DNA from 4 places in the Blautia sp. SF-50 genome. Region 3 is predicted to be linked to each of the others. Evidence: predicted binding sites of a transcription regulator. Region 3 holds the regulator's gene; each other region holds the start of a gene.

Region 1 (2,211 bases), on a different contig from region 3:
AGGAAAAATGAGCGTTCAGTTGCTAGATAAAACTAGAAAAATCAATAAGCTTCTGCATAACAGCAGCTCAAGCAAGGTAGTGTTTAACGACATTTGCCAGGTGCTCATGGAAACCTTAAGTTCCAATATCCTGGTACTCAGTAAGAAAGGTAAGGTTCTGGGAGTCAGTATCTGCCCGGGTGTGGATGAGATCACAGAGCTGATCGATGACAAGATCGGCGGACATATCGACCCGTTATTGAATGAGAGATTTCTTGGTGTTCTTTCCACAAAGGAGAATGTCAATCTCCAGACACTTGGCTTTGAGCATGTACCCGGAAATTATCAGGGAATCGTGAATCCGATCGATATTGCAGGTGAGAGACTGGGAACGTTATTCATGTACCGCAATGATCATCCCTATGATATTGAGGATATTATCGTCAGCGAGTATGGTACAACAGTTGTTGGCCTGGAAATGATGCGTGCGGTTCATGACGAGAACGCAGAAGAAGACAGAAAACAGCAGATCGTTAAATCGGCATTCAGTACACTGTCCTTCTCAGAACTTGAGGCGATCATCCATATTTTTGATGAGCTGGATGGGGATGAGGGTATCCTGGTTGCCAGCAAGATCGCTGACCGTGTAGGTATCACCAGATCCGTGATCGTAAATGCACTGCGTAAATTCGAGAGTGCAGGTGTGATCGAATCCCGTTCATCCGGTATGAAGGGAACTTACATTAAAGTTCTTAATGAAGTGATCTTTGATGAGCTTGAGGAGATAAAAGCACAGAGAAGCAAGAAGGCATAATGTGATCAGCACTGTCAGATGCTTGATATAAGATAAAGAACGTGACAAAAGAGACTTCCCGCTAGCGTGGGAGTCTCTTTTTTGTCTGTTTCATAAAATTAAAATAAATAATGAAATTAAGAAAACAAGAGAAAACAAGAGCATAAAAGAGATAAAACCAGAATAATATAGAAAAACCATATCTTAAAAGGGTTGCGAAAATATGTGAAATTCACTAATATAGCCATAGTGATTAGCACTCGTATAAAGTGAGTGCTAGCAGACGAAGATGAAACTTATAAAGGAGGAACATAGATCATGAAGTTAGTACCTTTAGGCGACAGAGTAGTATTAAAACAGGTTGAAGCAGAAGAGACAACAGCATCCGGAATCGTGCTTCCGGGACAGGCACAGGAGAAACCACAGCAGGCAGAGGTTATTGCAGTTGGACCTGGCGGAGTTGTAAACGGGAAAGAAGTAAAAATGGAAGTAGAAGTCGGAAATACTGTTATCTATTCCAAATATGCAGGAACAGAAGTAAAGATGGATGGAACGGATTATATTATTGTAAAGCAGGAAGATATCCTGGCAATCATTAAATAATATAAACATCTTATCGTATATCAATATAAATAGGAGGTCATTTTATCATGGCAAAAGAGATCAAATACGGCGCAGAAGCAAGAGCAGCACTTGAAGCTGGTGTAAATAAACTTGCAGATACAGTAAGAGTAACACTTGGACCGAAAGGAAGAAATGTAGTACTTGACAAATCTTTCGGTGCTCCGCTTATCACAAACGATGGTGTTTCCATTGCAAAAGAGATCGAGCTTGAGGACGGATTCGAGAATATGGGTGCTCAGATCATCAAAGAGGTTGCATCCAAGACAAACGATGTAGCTGGTGATGGTACTACAACAGCAACCGTACTTGCACAGGCAATGGTACATGAGGGAATGAAGAACCTGGCAGCAGGAGCGAACCCGATCATCCTCAGAAAAGGAATGAAAAAAGCAACAGATGTTGCAGTAGAAGCAATCAAGAACATGAGCCAGGCAATCAACGGAAAAGCTCAGATCGCTAATGTAGCCGCAATCTCTGCAAGTGATGAGCAGGTTGGACAGCTGGTTGCAGACGCTATGGAGAAGGTTTCCAAGGATGGTGTTATCACTGTTGAGGAGTCCAAGACCATGCATACAGAGCTTGACCTTGTTGAAGGTATGCAGTTTGACCGTGGATATATTTCCGCATACATGTCTACAGATATGGAGAAGATGGAGGCAACTCTTGATGATCCGTATATTCTGATCACAGATAAGAAGATCAGCAACATCCAGGAGATCCTTCCGCTTCTTGAGCAGGTTGTTCAGGCTGGTGCAAAGCTTCTCATCATTGCAGAAGATGTTGAGGGTGAGGCTCTCACAACCCTGATCGTTAAC
Region 2 (2,211 bases), on a different contig from region 3:
GTGCATTTTTGGTCACTCTTTCTATCCTGGTACTTCCTGCAGATGTCGTCACTGCAAGCAGCTCCAGTTCATCCTGATGTGCTGCCGCATATGCCAGTGCGATCCCGTCATCGATTCCGGGATCACAGTCCATGATAACCTTGATCTTATCTCCCATATATTCACCTCTGTAAAAACTCTTTCCCCAATTTTATAGTATTGCCGAATTTCCGCTGTTTACCTGTTCCAAGTATAACAGAGTGAGGAAAGAGTGTAAAGTTAATCAGAATTCGTTACTGTTCACTCCGTTCTCAGCAACACGCTTCGCGGAATATTACCAGTAAACAATAATCAAAATTCACCTCTGTACTTCAGGCTGAAACGTAAAGAACCCCTCTGCCAGGCATTGGCAGAGGGGTTGAAAAAAGGGGGTTATATTCATTTATATAAACAAATGCGATGTGCAATTTGGAGCTTTAATATTTGCAATATCCGTTTGGGTTGTTCCGGATATTGTTATTATGCTATATCCCATCACCCGGAGCTTGCAATCCAGTACCGGGGCTTCACAATAAATGCTGATCAATCAATAGAAACAAATTTCTTCTCTTCTGCTTCTTTCTTGGTCTCTTCCTTCGGGAAGGTTACATGAAGGATTCCGTTCTCATATTTCGCATGGATATCTTCATGCTTAATGCTCGAGCCTACATAAAAGCTTCTGTTGCAGGTTCCTGTATAACGTTCTCTGCGAACATATTTACCTTTATCATCCTTCTCGTCTTTCTTCTCTTCTCTGGTTGCCTGAATGTTCAGATAACCATTCTTCAGCTGGATCTTCACATCCTCTTTCTTAAATCCCGGAAGATCGATCTCCAGTTCATAATTGCCATCTACATCACGGATATCTGTCTTCATCATATCCTTCACCTGAGGATAAGCATTGGCAGCTGCCTGACGGCCTGTCGGATATCCCATAAAATCATCAAATAAATCTTCTCCGAAAATACTTGGCATTAACATAACTCATTCCTCCTGATCTATATTCGCTGCGTGCTGCGCAGGCGTTTTTAATTTACTGTTTCTGAAAACATCTGCAAATTCTGTAAGAACTTTCTCCGGAAGATTTCTTTTTTCTCTCTTCCTTTGTTCTGTATGTACTATAACACGCATTATTAGCACTGTCAAGAGGCGAGTGCTAATTTCACACTTTCTTCACATTTTCCGTAATTTTACGATCCATTTTTCCGATACATATGTCTGAAGCGCCGAAGATAGAAGGACTCCCAGGATCAGAAATGGAACTGCCTGTAAAAGCACTCCCATAAATACATAAATATAATAACTGCTTTCATAAAAGAGAGCCCACGTCTGCTGAATACAGGAAAGAACATCTGTATCGGGACCATGGATTCCGTATTCAGTGCAGTGGAGATATGCTTCATGAGATCTGTCGAATAATACATCTGATCGATACCGGGACGGTAATAAGGCAGGCTACCGCACCAGATAGCATGACTGCAACATCCTGGAATAGGAACTGGGAATTAAGAATGATCTCCAGGCTATATTGCTGTGTCTGAATGTATGAAAATAATAAAATAGTTCCTCCAAGATAAGCAAACAGCAACGTATTTACCGTTGTACCGATAATTTCTTTCCCAACCTGATAGCCGGAAGCTGTAAGCTCTTTCGCTGTCAGACTGTTTTTATGAGTCCAGACTTCATATACAGAAGATGTTACAGATAATGCTGTATCGATAACAGCCCCAAGAGTACTGAAAACAGTTACAAATATTCCTACATGAAGCATGTTAATATGAAGATCCGTACTGTAATAATACATAAAATCATCTTCTGAAATCTGGATCTCATTTAACCCGTAACTTCCTGATCTCCATGTAATAATATAAATCGGAATAAACAAAAGTAACATTACCAGCAGTGTAGCCAGAAAAGCCGCCCGCGTCTTTGGATTATTTCCGTTCTGATAAAACAGAGAAATATAACAGACACCTGCACCTGCCACCAATATCAGGAGCAGTACAGGAAAACCGGCAGACATCAGCATAATTGAAAAAAACAAAATTACAATATTCCCCGCCAGTGTCATAATTGACATGGCTCCACGCTCTCCGCCAATCAAGATCACCAGAAAAATTAAAATCAATGCAAGAAAAATGATCATTCTCTGACACCCCTTTTCCGTGATGGTATTTTCATAATCACTGAAGC
Region 3 (2,211 bases):
CTCCAACCTCTTCATCCTCCACATGCATCACTGCATTATGGAAATCCGGGTTGAATTCCTTTCCCACTGCTTCGATCGGCTTCACACCAAGCTCATCCAGTGTTGTGGTAAGCTGCTTGTAGATCATTTTCATTCCATCTGCAAAAGCATCACCTTCCTGTGCCTGTGCAAGACCTCTTTCGAAGTTATCCACAACCGGCAGGATCTTTTCAACGATCTCTTTTGCTCCGATGATGTACATGCTGGATTTTTCTTTTTCCGTTCTTTTACGGAAATTATCAAATTCAGCCATGGTACGCTTCAGGCGATCGGTAAGTTCCTCCACCTTCTGCTCAGATTTATCTTTTTTCTTCTTTCCGAAGAAGGAAGTTTTTGATTTTTCTTCTTTTTTATCCTCTGAGGCAGCTTCTTCGCCTGGAGTATTGTTTTCTTCCTCCGGCAGATCTTCTCCCTCCGGTGTCAGGTTTTCTTCTTCCTGATCTCCGTCAGTTACGGGGATTTCCTTCTCCGCTTCCTGCTCTTCGGATGTTTTCTTTGTTTCCTCCGACACTTTTTTTCTACCGCCTTTCTAAGTTTTCTTCTTTTTCAAAACGTCATCCAGATGATTCTTCAGTTCCTTCAGACTGTCCACTACATTCTCATAATCCATTCGTTTGGGACCGATGATCCCGATGGTTCCGTACATTCCGTCTCCCAGTTCATATCTGGCAGTTACAATGCTACAGTCCTTCATGGTCTGGATCGGCATCTCATCACCGATGTAAACCTGGATTCCTGTATTCTCTCCATCTGACATCTGTTCTTTTACAAGATCGGCAAGTTCATGCTTCTCCTCAAATGCGGAGATCAGCTCCGTTGCCTTCTCTTTATCGGCAAGCTCCGGATACTTGAAGATGTTAGTTGCACCTGAAGTATAGATCTCCATATCTTCCTCTTCCACATGAATGGTGGCTGCCACTGCATCCAGAACCGTTGCCACCACACCGCTGTGGCTGCCTGCCTGTTCCTTCAGTCTGGCGATCATCCCAAGGTTGATATCCTGGATCGGGATCCCATTGAGATTGGTGTTAAGAAGAAGATTCAGTTTCAGGATCGTCTGGTCGTCCATTTCCTCATCCAGATTGATGATCTGGTTCCGGACTGTGTTGTTGTCACTGACAACCACTGCCACAAGCTGAAGCTCGCTCATTCTCGACAGCTGGATGAACTTGATCTTGTTGCCGCTGTACTGTGGAACAGAAACCATGGTGGCATAATTGGTATTGGAGGCAAGAACCTTCGCAACTTTCTTAAGCACCTTATCCATCTTATCTGTCTTCTCAATGATCAGATCCCGTAACTCGGCAACCTCTGCTTCCTTCTCCTTCATCAGCTCATTAACATAAAGTCTGTAGCCTTTATCGGAAGGGATTCTTCCTGCCGAGGTATGAGGCTGGACGATATAGCCCATATCTGTCAGGTCTGACATTTCATTTCGGATCGTTGCGGAACTTACATTGAGATCCGCATACTTGGAAATGGTTCTGGATCCAACCGGTTCTCCGGTCTCCATATAGGTCTTGATGATTGCCTGTAATATTTTTCGTTTGCGCTCATTCAACACCTCTTCCATGAAGCCATCTCCTTTCCTTTTTGTTTTTCCTGACGGATGTTGATTCTTTTTTTATATCTGTTAGCACTCATTTTGGTGGAGTGCTAACATCTACAGTCTTTAAGATATCACCATGTAAAATATTTGTCAATATGTTTTGAAAAAAAGTTCTTATTTTTTCAAAACAAAAAAAGCATCAGTACGATGCTTTTTTGTAATACTGGTCTATGCAGTTCTGTGCCCCGGCAAAAAATTCCGTTTCTGTTTTCTGTCCCAGCACATATTTCTGAAACTCCGTCCCCATGGACGAAACAGCTTCTATGGAATCGGCACACAGTGGTCTTGCCTTCAGCTTATAATCTTTCAGATATTGCCGAATCATTTCAATTCCCTCCAGCTCAAAACTCTTATCCTCGATCACATCCAGTCTTGCCGGACACATTTTTGTCAGCTGTCCGTAATTTTTACTGGCCTCATATCCGGACACATACTGAAGGAACTTCAGAGCTGCTTCTTTATGATCAGAATTTTTATTCAGTACATACTGCCAGGTTGCGATATTGGTCACCTTCTCGTCAAATTCCGGAAATGGTGCCATATGGATCTTATCTTTTCCATAT
Region 4 (2,211 bases), on a different contig from region 3:
TATTATAAAGCTTGATGGTTCCCTCAATGGAATCATACTCTGTCCTGATCTTCGGGAAATACAGGATACCTTTCAGGTTGAACGGATAGTCCATGTTCAGATGAATCCAGAACAGCGGTTCCTTGTAATCCATAAATACCTTACGGTAAAATTCTTTATACTCTTCATCCGTGCACTCATTTGGATGCTTCATCCAGAGCGGCTGTGTATCGCTTAAGGATACCGGCCGTTTATTGATCTTTACTTTATCTTTGGCAGGAGAAACTTCCACAACTTCTTTCTCGCCTTTATCATTCTCCTTTTCCTCTGTCTTGGCATCCTCATGGATATGTTCAACTACCACATCATCTTCACGGAGATCTGCCTCATCGATGGTTTCATACTCCTGTTCAGCATTTGCTTTGGAAAGATAGATATTTACCGGCATGAAAGAACAGTATTTCTCAATAACCTCTCTCATACGATATTCATTGGCAAACTCCAGGCTTTCCTCATTGAGGAAAAGAGTGATCTCTGTTCCCGGTTCTGTTTTGTTTCCGTCTGCCATCTCATACTCCGTACCACCGTCACAGGTCCAATGTACCGGTGTGGAACCCTCTTTGTAAGAGAGAGTATCAATATGAACTTCATCTGCAACCATAAATGCAGAATAAAATCCAAGTCCGAAATGACCGATCATCTGATCATCCGTTGTTTTATCCTTATATTTCTCAAGAAACTCTGTGGCACCGGAAAAAGCGATCTGTGTGATATATTCCTCTACTTCATCTGCTGTCATACCAATACCGTTATCGATAAACTTCAAAGTTTTCTGATCCGGATCAACGATAACATTTACAGCCGGTTTGTAACCTTCCGGGAATGTATAATCTCCCATAACTTCCAGCTTTCTCAGTTTGGTGATCGCATCGCATCCGTTGGAGATCATCTCTCTTACAAAAATATCATGGTCGGAATATAACCATTTCTTGATAATCGGAAAAATATTTTCACTGTTGATTGATAAACTGCCATGTTTTGCTGACATATATGTCACTCTCCTTTTGTTTTTATTTTTATTTCTGATGTTCCGACAGAGCCGGAAACCTGTTGTTTTTTTCAATAAATATATACTAATACGACTTTTTACAAAAGTCAAGAAAAATTTAGCACTCATCATTATAGAGTGCTAGTAACAGCATGTAAAACGGATCTCTATGTGCAAAAAAATCCCTCCGTACATTTTTTGTACGGAGGGTGCTGTAAAACTATCTTCTACATTCTGTTCTTATTTTTTCTTTCTACGATATACAAGGATTCCTCCAATACATACCACAGCCACGATCAAAATGATCACAAATGTCATGATCGGTGTACTGTCTCCCGTCTGCACTGCAGATTTCTGATTTGTCTGTGTCACTGCCGGACTCGGAGTCGCAGTAAGAACTGCTGCCTGTGATACCGTAAAAGTAACCGTACTTTCTGACTGTGTACCGGTATCCTTCCAGCTAGAGCCGTCGTATTTCTGCTGTCCAAAGGTAACTTTCAGAGTATATTTTCCCGGCTTGCTGACACGGAATGTTGCAGTATAAGGCTCTCCATCCCAGGTACGGGTCTCTGTGATCTTCCAGCTCTTCGGCTGATATCTGGTATCTCCCTTACGCGGGTTTGTATTATCCATCCCTGCACCAGCTGCTGTAAAGGTGATCTTTGTATTGGTATCATACTTGCCATTGGAATCAATGCCTGTGATCTTATTGTCCGATGCAGCGGCTTCCGTGCCCTGATATCCGTTTACTGTAATACTTACTGCGATCACTGTACTGATCTTGTTGGGATTCTTAACCCCCTCCGGAAGAATGACAGTACCTTTTACATTAAATATCTGACGTTCTGCAGAAGACGGATCATAAGAAGATCCCTTAACATCCCATTTAACAGATGCCTTCTGCTCTCCCTTTGTTGTAGTGATCTTTACTGTTCCCGGAAGCTTCAGGGCTTTCTGGGTTTTCTGGGTTCCATTGGGAAGATCTTTGATATCGGATGGCTTTTTGATACCTGTAAGGTTATTCGCCTTCTTACTGTTATCTGTTTTTTTCTTTGTAACGCTGAAATGGACATTTACATAAGCTTCCACGTTTGCATCATTGGCGATCACAATGTCTTCCAGATATTCCCCCTGTGAAAGTCCGCTGACCGGCTGTACGCTAAAGGTTGCATTATCTCCTGCTT

What was found. Region 3 encodes HrcA, which represses chaperone genes, less so after heat shock. Its sites were predicted from a motif close to TGTTAGCACTCNNNNNNNNNGAGTGCTAACA; they were not measured.
Region 1: the regulator HrcA is predicted to act here: its motif matches at 1,024-1,054, upstream of groES (co-chaperone GroES).
Region 2: the regulator HrcA is predicted to act here: its motif matches at 1,150-1,180, upstream of BLP57_RS15090 (Hsp20/alpha crystallin family protein).
Region 4: the regulator HrcA is predicted to act here: its motif matches at 1,144-1,174, upstream of htpG (molecular chaperone HtpG).

Annotation. Positions count from the first base shown of each region.
Region 1 covers NZ_FMUW01000014.1:40,568-42,778, forward strand. The annotation lists gene codY (GTP-sensing pleiotropic transcriptional regulator CodY) at 8-793, shown strand; gene groES (co-chaperone GroES) at 1,091-1,375, shown strand; gene groL (chaperonin GroEL) at 1,423-2,211, shown strand, end outside.
Region 2 covers NZ_FMUW01000035.1:13,743-15,953, forward strand. The annotation lists gene BLP57_RS15085 (nucleoside hydrolase) at 1-157, opposite strand, end outside; gene BLP57_RS15090 (Hsp20/alpha crystallin family protein) at 562-999, opposite strand; gene BLP57_RS15095 (YibE/F family protein) at 1,418-2,164, opposite strand; gene BLP57_RS15100 (YibE/F family protein) at 2,161-2,211, opposite strand, start outside.
Region 3 covers NZ_FMUW01000013.1:9,121-11,331, reverse strand. The annotation lists gene grpE (nucleotide exchange factor GrpE) at 1-550, opposite strand, end outside; gene hrcA (heat-inducible transcriptional repressor HrcA) at 569-1,612, opposite strand; gene BLP57_RS09555 (ABC transporter substrate-binding protein) at 1,788-2,211, opposite strand, start outside.
Region 4 covers NZ_FMUW01000003.1:203,242-205,452, reverse strand. The annotation lists gene htpG (molecular chaperone HtpG) at 1-1,027, opposite strand, end outside; gene BLP57_RS18170 (LPXTG cell wall anchor domain-containing protein) at 1,268-2,211, opposite strand, start outside.